DNA from 3 places in the Xanthomonas sp. NCPPB 4467 genome. Region 3 is predicted to be linked to each of the others. Evidence: predicted binding sites of a transcription regulator. Region 3 holds the regulator's gene; each other region holds the start of a gene.
What was found. The regulator FliA, encoded in region 3, starts transcription of late flagellar genes. The targets are predictions, from matches to a motif close to TAAAGTTTNNCNNNCNNNGGCCGATAA.
Positions count from the first base shown of each region.

Region 1: a site for FliA is predicted at 1,762-1,788, ahead of ACCQ06_RS15505 (STAS domain-containing protein). Genes of this name have one in related genera too.
Region 2: a site for FliA is predicted at 1,627-1,653, ahead of ACCQ06_RS17030 (methyl-accepting chemotaxis protein). Genes of this name have one in related genera too.

Region 1 covers NZ_CM191260.1:3,523,110-3,526,382, reverse strand. Annotated here, with positions in the region: gene ACCQ06_RS15510 (chemotaxis protein CheA) at 1-1,302, opposite strand, end outside; gene ACCQ06_RS15505 (STAS domain-containing protein) at 1,321-1,650, opposite strand; gene mfd (transcription-repair coupling factor) at 2,103-3,273, opposite strand, start outside.
Region 2 covers NZ_CM191260.1:3,898,574-3,901,846, reverse strand. Annotated here, with positions in the region: gene ACCQ06_RS17030 (methyl-accepting chemotaxis protein) at 1-1,560, opposite strand, end outside; gene ACCQ06_RS17025 (hypothetical protein) at 2,003-2,230, shown strand; gene ACCQ06_RS17020 (membrane-bound PQQ-dependent dehydrogenase, glucose/quinate/shikimate family) at 2,292-3,273, opposite strand, start outside.
Region 3 covers NZ_CM191260.1:2,576,400-2,579,672, forward strand. Annotated here, with positions in the region: gene ACCQ06_RS11155 (chemotaxis protein CheA) at 1-238, opposite strand, end outside; gene ACCQ06_RS11160 (protein phosphatase CheZ) at 241-867, opposite strand; gene cheY (chemotaxis response regulator CheY) at 867-1,259, opposite strand; gene ACCQ06_RS11170 (RNA polymerase sigma factor FliA) at 1,295-2,062, opposite strand; gene ACCQ06_RS11175 (MinD/ParA family protein) at 2,059-2,943, opposite strand; gene flhF (flagellar biosynthesis GTPase FlhF) at 2,930-3,273, opposite strand, start outside.

The DNA.
Region 1 (3,273 bases), 950 kb from region 3:
ATAGGCGTTGAGGCCCACGGTGCCGCGTGCGGGTTTGCCGCGCGCCACGCGCACGTCTGCCGGTTCGATGCCGTGATCCATCGCGTTGCGCACCAGATGGGTCAGCGGGTCGCCGATCTTTTCCACCACCGACTTGTCCAGTTCGGTGTCTTCGCCTGCGACCACGAGCGCGATGTCCTTGCCCAGCTCGCGTGCCACATCGTGCACCACGCGCTGGAAGCGGCTGAAGGTGCCGCCGATCTTGACCATGCGCAGCTGCAGCGCGCTTTCGCGTACGTCTTCCACCAGGCCGGCCAGAATCGAGACCGATTCCAGCAGTTGCGCATCGCCGGTGCGCTGCGCATTGGCATTGGTGCTGCTGACCGCAATGATGAGTTCGCCGACCAGATCGATCATGCGATCGAGCTTGTCGGCATCCACGCGGATCGAGCGCGCATCGCTGTTGCGGCCGCCGGCGTCCGGTGCGTTGCGGGCCGGCGCCGATGCGGCGTTTGCGCCATTTGGCACGGCGGCAAATCCGCTGACCGACGTAGCGGCCACCACCGGCTCGTTGACGAGCAGCGTGGCGGTATCGGCTGGCGCAGGCACGGCGGCGATATCCAGATCGCAATCGTCGCGGACGAATTCGAACACTTCTTCGATCGCGGCGCGGTCGGCATCGCTGCGCAGCAGGATCTGGAAACCGAGGTAATTGGCTTCCGGGTCGAGGTCTTCGAACTTTGGCAATTGGCTGTAGTCGGTGCCGATCGATTCCACCGAACCCAGGCTGCGCAGGTTGCGGATCAGCTTGAGCGGCGAGTTGCCGAAGCGCAGCGCGTCGGCGAAAAGTTTGAGCGAGATGCGCCAGTAACCGCTCTGTTTTTCAGGCGTGCTGTACTGGATGGCGGCGGCGGTGACGCCGCAGGCGCTGGTTTGCAGGTAGGTCTGCAATTGCGCCAGCAGCGGCTCGGCTTCGGCCGCCAGCGCAGCTGCATCGGCATGGCTGGGGTCGGCGGCGGTCTCCACCAATGCATGGATATGATCGCAGCACACCAGCAGCAGTCCGATCAGGTCCGAGCTCAACGTCAGCGCTTCTTCGCGCACCAGATCGAGCACGCTTTCCACCACATGGGTGAAGCCGACCAGCTGCGGCAGATCGAATAATCCGCCCGAGCCCTTGATGGTGTGCGCGGCACGGAAGATCGCATTGACCGCATCCGGCGACGACGTGCCACGCTCGGCTTCGAGCAGATGCCGTTCCATGTCTTCGAGCAGATCCCGGCTCTCGGCCAGGAAGGTCTGCATCAGCTGGTTCATGTCCATGCGCGCGTCACCCGTCCGTTAGTGAATGTGTTCGCCGAGGCCGGCAACCGCATGCGGGTACAGCGCTTCGAGCAGGCCGAGCAGTTCGATCACATCGACCACCGCACGGCTGGAATCGGTCAGCGAAAACGGCCGTCCATCGGTCTGGATCGCCTGCTTGGTGGCCAGCAACAATTGCAGGCCGGTGGTGTCGATTTCGCTCACCGCCGCCAGATCCAGATGCACTCCACCCGGATGCGCCAACGCCGGCTGCAACAGCGGCTTGAGTTCTGCGGCGCGACGAATGGTCATCTCGCCCTCAAGGGTAAGCGTCAACGGGGCGGGCAGATCGGGAGATGCAGCGTTCATGGGTGCCTCAAGCGATGGCGCACATTGGGTGCGATGACGCGGGGAGAAGGTCGCGGTGGCATGGATCTGTGTGGCAGTGCGTTGCACACGGAGTCATGCCGGTCTATGCAGGTATCGGCGCCTAGCTGAAATATTTAGACCAAATTCAGTCGAATGACGTAAATGTGAAATCTTCTAGCAGTTCTGAAATTAACTGCTCAGGTTTGTCGCAAGCAGGCTCATGGGGCGTTTGTCCTGGACAGTCCCGGGACAATGCGCGCGTGTTTCAAACACGGCGCAGCGGTGCGGATCGAGCAAGGGCAAGGGCTGCGAGCCCATTGCGTGTGACGCACATCGGCGCGAGATCGGAGACCTCTCGCGCACGCAGCATGCACGCAGGTGATGCTCACCTGCGTGCATGACGTGTAGTGCTGTCGAGTCTGCTGCGACGCCATCAAACGCGGCGTTGCGCTTCAGCCCGGTGTCAGCGCGGCCAGCAAACCGCGTGCGGCGTTGAAGCGGTCTGCGCCGTCGGGCATCGGCAATTTGATGCGCAGTTTGTCCGGGCCATCCATGGTGTAGATCTTCGGCTGCTTCTGGATCATCTGGATGACGGTCATCGGGTCGATCGACGGCTTGGCTTCGAACACCAAACGCCCGCCGTTTTCGCCCAGATCCAGCTTGCGGATCCCCAACGCGTTGGCCTGCAGCTTGAGCTCGGCAATCGCGAACAGGTGCTTGACCGGATCCGGCAGCAAGCCGAAGCGGTCGATCATCTCCACCTGCAATTCGCGCAATGCATCGGTGTCGCGTGCACTGGAAATACGCTTGTACAGCGTCAGGCGCGTATGCACATCGGGCAGGTAATCCTCGGGGATCAGCGAGGCCACGTGCAGCTCCACTTCGGCGCCACGCGCTTCTTCGCCGGCATCCAGATCGGGCAGTTTGCCTTGGCGAATACTGCGCACCGCGCGCTCCAGCAGCTCGGTGTACAGGCTGAAACCGACCTCGGCCATCTGGCCGCTCTGGTCTTCGCCGAGCAATTCGCCGGCGCCGCGGATTTCAAGATCGTGCGTGGCCAGGGTAAAGCCCGCACCCAGCTCGTCCATCGAGGCTATGGCTTCCAGGCGTTTTTCCGCATCGGAGGTCATCGAGCGCCGGTCCGGCACTACCAGATACGCGTAAGCGCGGTGATGCGAACGGCCCACGCGGCCGCGCAGCTGATGCAGCTGCGCAAGACCGAAGCGATCGGCGCGGTTGATGATGATGGTGTTGGCGTTGGGAATGTCGATGCCCGATTCGATGATCGTGGTCGACAACAACACGTTGAAGCGCTGCTTCTGGAAATCCAGCATCACCCGTTCCAGCTCGCGCTCGGGCATCTGCCCGTGCGCGATGCCGATACGCGCTTCGGGCACCAGTTCGGACAGGTCGCGTTGCATGCGCACGATGCTTTCCACATCGTTGTGCAGGAAGTACAGCTGGCCGCCACGGCTGAGCTCGCGCTGGAATGCTTCGCGCAGCAGCGTGTTGTCCCAGGCGGTGATGAAGGTCTGCACCGCCAGCCGGTTGGGCGGCGGGGTAGCGATGATGGACAGATCGCGCAAGCCGGCCATGGCCATATTGAGCGTGCGCGGGATCGGC
Region 2 (3,273 bases), 1.3 Mb from region 3:
CACCAACCCCGAGCCCAACTCCACCTTGTCGGTGGAATCGGCGATCAGCGTCTTGATCTCTTTTGCCGCATCGGCCGAGCGCCGCGCCAGTGCGCGCACTTCGGAGGCGACGACCGCAAAGCCGCGGCCCTGTTCGCCGGCGCGCGCCGCTTCCACAGCGGCGTTCAACGCCAGGATATTGGTCTGGAACGCGATACCGTCGATGACACCGATGATCTCACCGATCTTGCGCGAGGCGGTGCTGATCTGGCTCATGGTGGAGACCACATCGTCCATCACCTGGCCGCCGCTCTGCGCCACTTCACCGGTGCCTACCACCAGGCGGTTGGCCTGCAGCGCGCTCTCGGCGTTTTGCTTCACGGTGGAGGTGAGTTCTTCCATCGAGCTTGCGGTTTCTTCCAGGTTCGCCGCCTGCTGTTCGGTACGTTCGGACAGATCGGTATTGCCGGCAGCGATTTCCACCGCCGCCTGGCGGATGGTGTCCGATGCCGTCTGGATGCCGCCGATGATTTCGGTCAGACGGGCGACGGTCTGGTTGGTGTCGTCGCGCAGACGCGCAAAGATGCCGTGCGCATCGCCGTCCACGCGCTGGGTGAGGTCGCCTTCGGCCAGCGCGCCGATCACGCGCGCCAACGCGGCCAGGTGGGTTTCCACCGAGTCGTAGATGCGGTTGATGCCTTGCGCCAGCGACAGCAACACGCCGTCCATGCCGTCGACCTGCATGCGGCGGCTGAAGTCGCCAGCCGATGCCGCGTCGATGATCTGCATCAGCGCCTGCTCGGCGTTGACCTGCGCGGTGACGTCCATCCACTGCGCGATGGTGCCCAGTTTGGTGCCGTCGGCGGCAATGATCGGGCTGTAGACGAAATCGATCTGGCGGCCGAAGAACGGGGCGCGCACGGCCTTGGATGCAGTCAAGGCGCGCATGCGATCGATGGCGGCTTGGCTGTCGGGATAGATGTCGCCGATGCTGCCGCCGACGAACCCTTCGGCATGGAAGCTGGGGCGGAAGCTCTGCACATCCGGCTCGATCAGCTTGAGCATCGCGAGCAGCTTGCGGTTGGCGAACAGCACCTGGCCGTCGTCGTCGGCGATGCGGATCATGGTGTCCAGATCGTCGAGTGCCTTGATCACGAATTGCCCATGGCGCAGGCCTTGTTCCATCACGTCGATGCGGATGGCCAGCTTGTCCTGGGCTGCCTGCAACGTCTGCAGCAGCGGTGCGAGCTCACCGGATGCGGTGCGCAGGTCCAGGCGCTGGAAGCGGCCTTCGCCCAGCGCAGCGACCGCATTCACTGCCTGCTGCAGCTGCGCGCTGTTGCGACGACGCGTCCACCACCATAGGCCAACGCTGGCCGCGCCGAGCACCAGCAGGGCCGGGAACAGCTTCGCGAACGCGCTACCGATGCCGCCGGGCACCAGCGTGGCGGCGTAGAACGTCAGCAAAGCCAGCAGCCCGAGGTGTGCGGCAGCGGGCATCCATGCAGTCCAGGTGGTACGCGCAACGTTTGCGCCCGCCGGTGGGCGGGAAACGGGTGCGGCATCGTGTGAAGGCAACATAGGCTGAGTCCAACTAGTGTTCTGGGATAGGGGGAACGGTGTGCTGCAGGAGTGGCTGCAATGGGGGTATCGGCGGCCGAGCCCGAATCATGATGGTGTGAAAGGACCGTTTATCGGAATGCGTGCTGCGGACCACGTAAAAAGCTGATGTGGTTGATTTGGAAGCGTTTTCAGTTGCGGTGCGTATGTTTTGAGCAACTCGCGGGCGCCCGGAATCGGTGTTGGTAGTTGTAAATTTCGCGTGAATTTAGATCGTCGTGAGGTCGGGCAATTCCGTGCTCCGATGGAGTGCACATGGGCTGTTTGCTTCCATCTGATCTGGTCGCGGCGACTAGCGCGCGTTGCACCATTGCCGGTAGTCCGACATCGCGCTGAAATCGGAGCGGGCACGAACCACCGCCATGGCAGTGCAACGGGCGTCGGGAAATCGCAGCAGGAGAACGTGAAAGGCAGCGATCCGAAAAACTTCGCCAAAGACCACTATCCGACAAGGCTCGGTGCGATGCAGATGGTTCGCCCGTCAAACCGCAGTTCCGGCACACCTGTCATCGGCGGACGCAACACCGTGCAGTCAGGCGTACCGCCAGAACCACGGATTCCGACCGCACACCGCATGCTCCGCCGCATCCGGGCAACGACGATCCGGCCGATCGGCAGGCCGCACCCATAAAAAAAAACCGGCCGTCTCGCGACGGCCGGTCTGTGGTGTCACTGCACGACGGGTCTGGCGATTACTTCGCTGGCGCCGCCTTTGCATCGTCCGGCAATGCCCAGGCGATGACGCTGTCGCCGGACTTGGTTTCCATGCGGTCGTGTCCACCCACGGCGGCCACGATGTACTGCTTGCCATCGATGGTGTAGCTCATCGGGGCAGCCTGCGGGCCGGCCGGCACGCGGGTTTCCCAGACCTGCTTGCCGGTGCGGGTGTCGAAGCCGCGCATGAAGTCGTCCAGGGTTGCGCCGATGAAGGTCACGCCGCCGGCGGTGGCCAGCGAGCCGCTGTTGTTGGGCGTGCCGATCTCGAACTTGGTCTTGGACGGGATGCCCATCGGACCCTGGTCGTAGCCGGTGCCCAGCGGACGGCGCCACAGCACTTGCTGCGTGCGCAGATCCACACCGGAGATGTAGCCCCACGGCGGCGCCACGCACGGGGTGTTGAGCGGCGACATCCACGGCTCCTTGCGGGCGCCGTAGGCCAGGCCCTTCTGCGCCATGTAGCCGGGGGTCTTGCTCTTGCCGTCGAACACCGACACGACGCCGAGTTCGTTCATTTTCTCGCGGGTATAGACCTGCAAGGTGTAGGGCAGGCGATTGCTGTTCATCACCATGATGCCGCGCTGCAGATCGACCGAGACGCCGCCCCAGTTGATGCCGCCGTGGTTGCCGGTGAACGCCAGCGAGCCTTGCAGCGTCGGCGGGGTGAACATGCCTTCGTAGCGCAGCTGCTTGAACTGGATACGGCAGGCCAGCTGATCGAACGGGGTCATGCCCCAGGCATCGGATTCGATGATGGTTTCGACCTCGCGGCTGGGCGCGCCCACGGTGTTGGGCATGCCCGGCGAGATCGGCTGGGTGGCAGCGGTCCAGTCGCCATGATCGGTGCCCTGCGGCACGGCCATCTGCTTGACCGGCATCAACGGCGCGCCGGTGGCACGATCCAGCACGAACACCTGGCCGGACTTGGTGGCCTGGATCACTGCAGGACGGGTGCCG
Region 3 (3,273 bases):
GGCCCGAGCGCGCCATGCCGAGGGTTTCTTCGGCGGCGTGGCACAGCTCCACCATCGGTTTGATCGCCAGAAAGCCGGCGCCGCCCTTGAGCGTGTGGAAGCCGCGGAACACCGCGTTGAGCTGGTCGGCTTCGTCTGGCGCCTGTTCCAGCGACACCAGCTGTTCGCCGAGGCGATCCAGGATTTCCTGGGCCTCGACGATGAAATCGGCAGCAATATCGTCTGGAACAGCACTCATGGTTACAACCCCAATCCGGACAGCAAATCGTCGGCGTCGTCTTGCGACACCGCGTGACGGTCCAGGCCCTTGACCGCAGGACCGGCAAGACCGCCGTCGTCTTTCTTCGGCTCGGTGCTCTTGGGCGGCAGGCCCAGCGCGCCGAAGCCTTCATGCACGCGGCGCACGATCCCGGCCACGCGGCGAATGATCTGCCCGCTGAGGTCCTGGTAGCTTTGCGCCAGCGACAGCTCGGTCAGGTTGTGGCGCATCTGGTCCATCAGCGCGCCCTGGTCCTGATTCAGACCGCCGTCGCGCAGCTTGTTGGCCAGCTCGCGGCATTCTTCGACCAGATCCAGGGTGCGATGGCTGGCCTTTTCAGTCATTTCCACCACGTGGTCCAGGCGCGAGCAGGCATCGTCCAGTTCGCCGGCTTCTTCGGGCACGGTGGGCAGCTCGCCCAGCGCTTGCCCAAGTTCGCGCGCGAGCCGGCTCAGGCCCTGCATCATCGGACGCGTGCGCAGGGCGGCGAGGTGATCGACCTCGCGCTTCCACGCAGCTTCGTCACCGCTTTCCAGTGCATCAAGTGCACCTTGCAGACGCTCGATCAACGCAGCGCGTTCGGCATTGGTCTCCACGGTGGCGTTCATCAGGCGGTCGCCGCCAGACGTTCGAACACCTTGCCCAGCTTTTCTTCCAGCGTCTGCGCGGTGAACGGCTTGATGATGTAGCCGTTGACGCCGCACTGCGCCGCTTCGATGATCTGCTCGCGCTTGGCTTCGGCGGTCACCATCATCACCGGCAGGTGCTTGAGCTTGGCGTCGGCGCGGATGTTGCGCAGCAGGTCGATGCCGGTCATGCCGGGCATGTTCCAGTCCGTCACCACGAAATCGAACGGGCCCGCGCGCAATGCAGCCAGCGCGCTGTTGCCGTCTTCGGCCTCTGCGGTATTGGTGAAGCCGAGATCTGCCAACAGATTCTTGACGATACGTCGCATCGTCGAGAAGTCGTCCACGATCAGGATCCGCATGTTCTTATTCACATCAAGCTCCTAATACGAAAAAATACGCGAAAAAATTAGTCGTCAATTTCGACACCGGCATCGGCCAGTTCGAAGACTTTGAGGCGGCCGCGCAAACGCACCACGGCCTGGCCATGGATCTGGCAGACGCGCGACTCGCTGACACCGAGCACAGCGCCGATTTCCTTCAGGTTCAATTCCTGTTCGTAGTACAGCGACAGCACCAGCTGCTCGCGCTCGGGCAACTGGCCGATGGCCTTGCCCAGCTCGCGGCCGAATTCGCCACGCTCCATCATCTGCTGCGGGTTGGGGCCACCCTTGGCGGTGGTGTCCAGCTCGCCGTGATCTTCGATGCGCGATTCCAGGCTCAGCACCTGGCCGCGTGCGGCGTCTTCCATCAGGCGCAGGTAATCGGGCAGCGGCATTTCCATCGCGGCGGCCACTTCGGTGGCGGCGGCGGCGCGGCCGGTGTTCTGCTCGATCTTGCGCACGGCGGCGGCGGCGTCGCGGGCACGGCGGTGCACCGAACGCGGCACCCAGTCGCCACGGCGAATTTCGTCGATCATCGAGCCGCGGATACGGATCGAGGCGTAGGTTTCGAACGAGGCGCCCTGGTCGGAGTCGTAACTGCGCGAGGCTTCGATCAGGCCGATCATGCCGGCCTGGATCAAATCGTCCACTTCCACGCTGGCCGGCAGACGCGCCGCCAGATGGTGGGCGATGCGGCGGACCAGATCGGCGTGCTGGGTCACCACGTCGTTGGCGTTATTGCGCTGCACGGCGCGGTACTGCGCGCTGGCCGTGGTTGCGGTAGCAGTGCTCATGCGGCCACTCCCCGTTGGATGATGCGTTCGACAAAGAACTCGACGTTGCCGCGCGGCACGGTGGGAGCCTGCCAGCGCGAGGTACGGCGTGCGATTTCGGCAATGGCCTGCGCCGACGGGCTGGCGGGATACGCCTTGATGACGGGTTGCTGACGCTGCACCGACAGGCGCAACCAGTCGTCCTGCGGCACGTGGCCGAGATAGTTCAGCGACACATCGCCGAGGAACTTTTCGCACACGCGCGAGAGCTTGTCGTACAGCAGGCGGCCTTCGTTGGGGTCGCGCACCATGTTGGCGATGATCTGCAGGCGGTCCACGCCGCGTTCGCGCGAGAGCACCTTGATCAGCGCGTAGGCGTCGGTGATCGAGGCCGGCTCGTCGCAGACCACCACCACGGTGTCCTGGGCGGCCTGGCAGAAGGTCAGCACGCTGTCGGTGATGCCGGCGGCGGTGTCGATGACCATCACGTCCAGGTCGCGTTCCAGTTCGGAGAACACATTGACCAGGCCGATGTGCTGGGCCGGAGCCAGTTCCGCCATGTGGCGGCGACCGGAGGCGGCCGGCACCACCAACACGCCGCCCGGGCCTTCGATGATCACTTCATCGAGCGTGCAGCGGCCGGCGATCAGGTCGGCCAGGGTGAACTTGGGCGACAGGCCCAAGACCACATCCAGGTTGGCCAGGCCAAGGTCGGCGTCCAGCAGCAGCGTGCGTTTGCCCATGTCGGCAAGCGCCACGGCCAGGTTGGCGGAGATGTTGGTTTTGCCCACGCCGCCCTTGCCACCGGTCACGGCAATCGTGCGCACCGGGCCCAAGGGCTCGGGACGGGTCGCCGTCAGGGGGAAGGCGTTGGTCAGCTTTGCGTATTCACGCGACTGCATGGTTGTGCTCCGGAGTACAGGGCTTATCGGCAGCGCGCCGTAAATCTTCAAGACGAAGAACGAGACTGGCGGCATTGGCGCGGTGCAGGTCGTCGGGGACCCGCTGTCCGTCAGTCACCCAGGTGATGGGCAGTTGGTGGTCGACCACCACCGACAAGGCGCTGCCGAAGCGGCCGGTCTCGTCGAGTTTGGTCAGCACCACGCCTTGGGGTTTGGCGTGGGCGAAGCGGCGCACGACCTCGTCGAGGTCGGCAAAATGGGAGTTGGCGGGCAGCACCAGCAGCGAGGTGACCTGCTGGGCGGCGCGCAGCCAGTTGAGCTGGGCAGCCA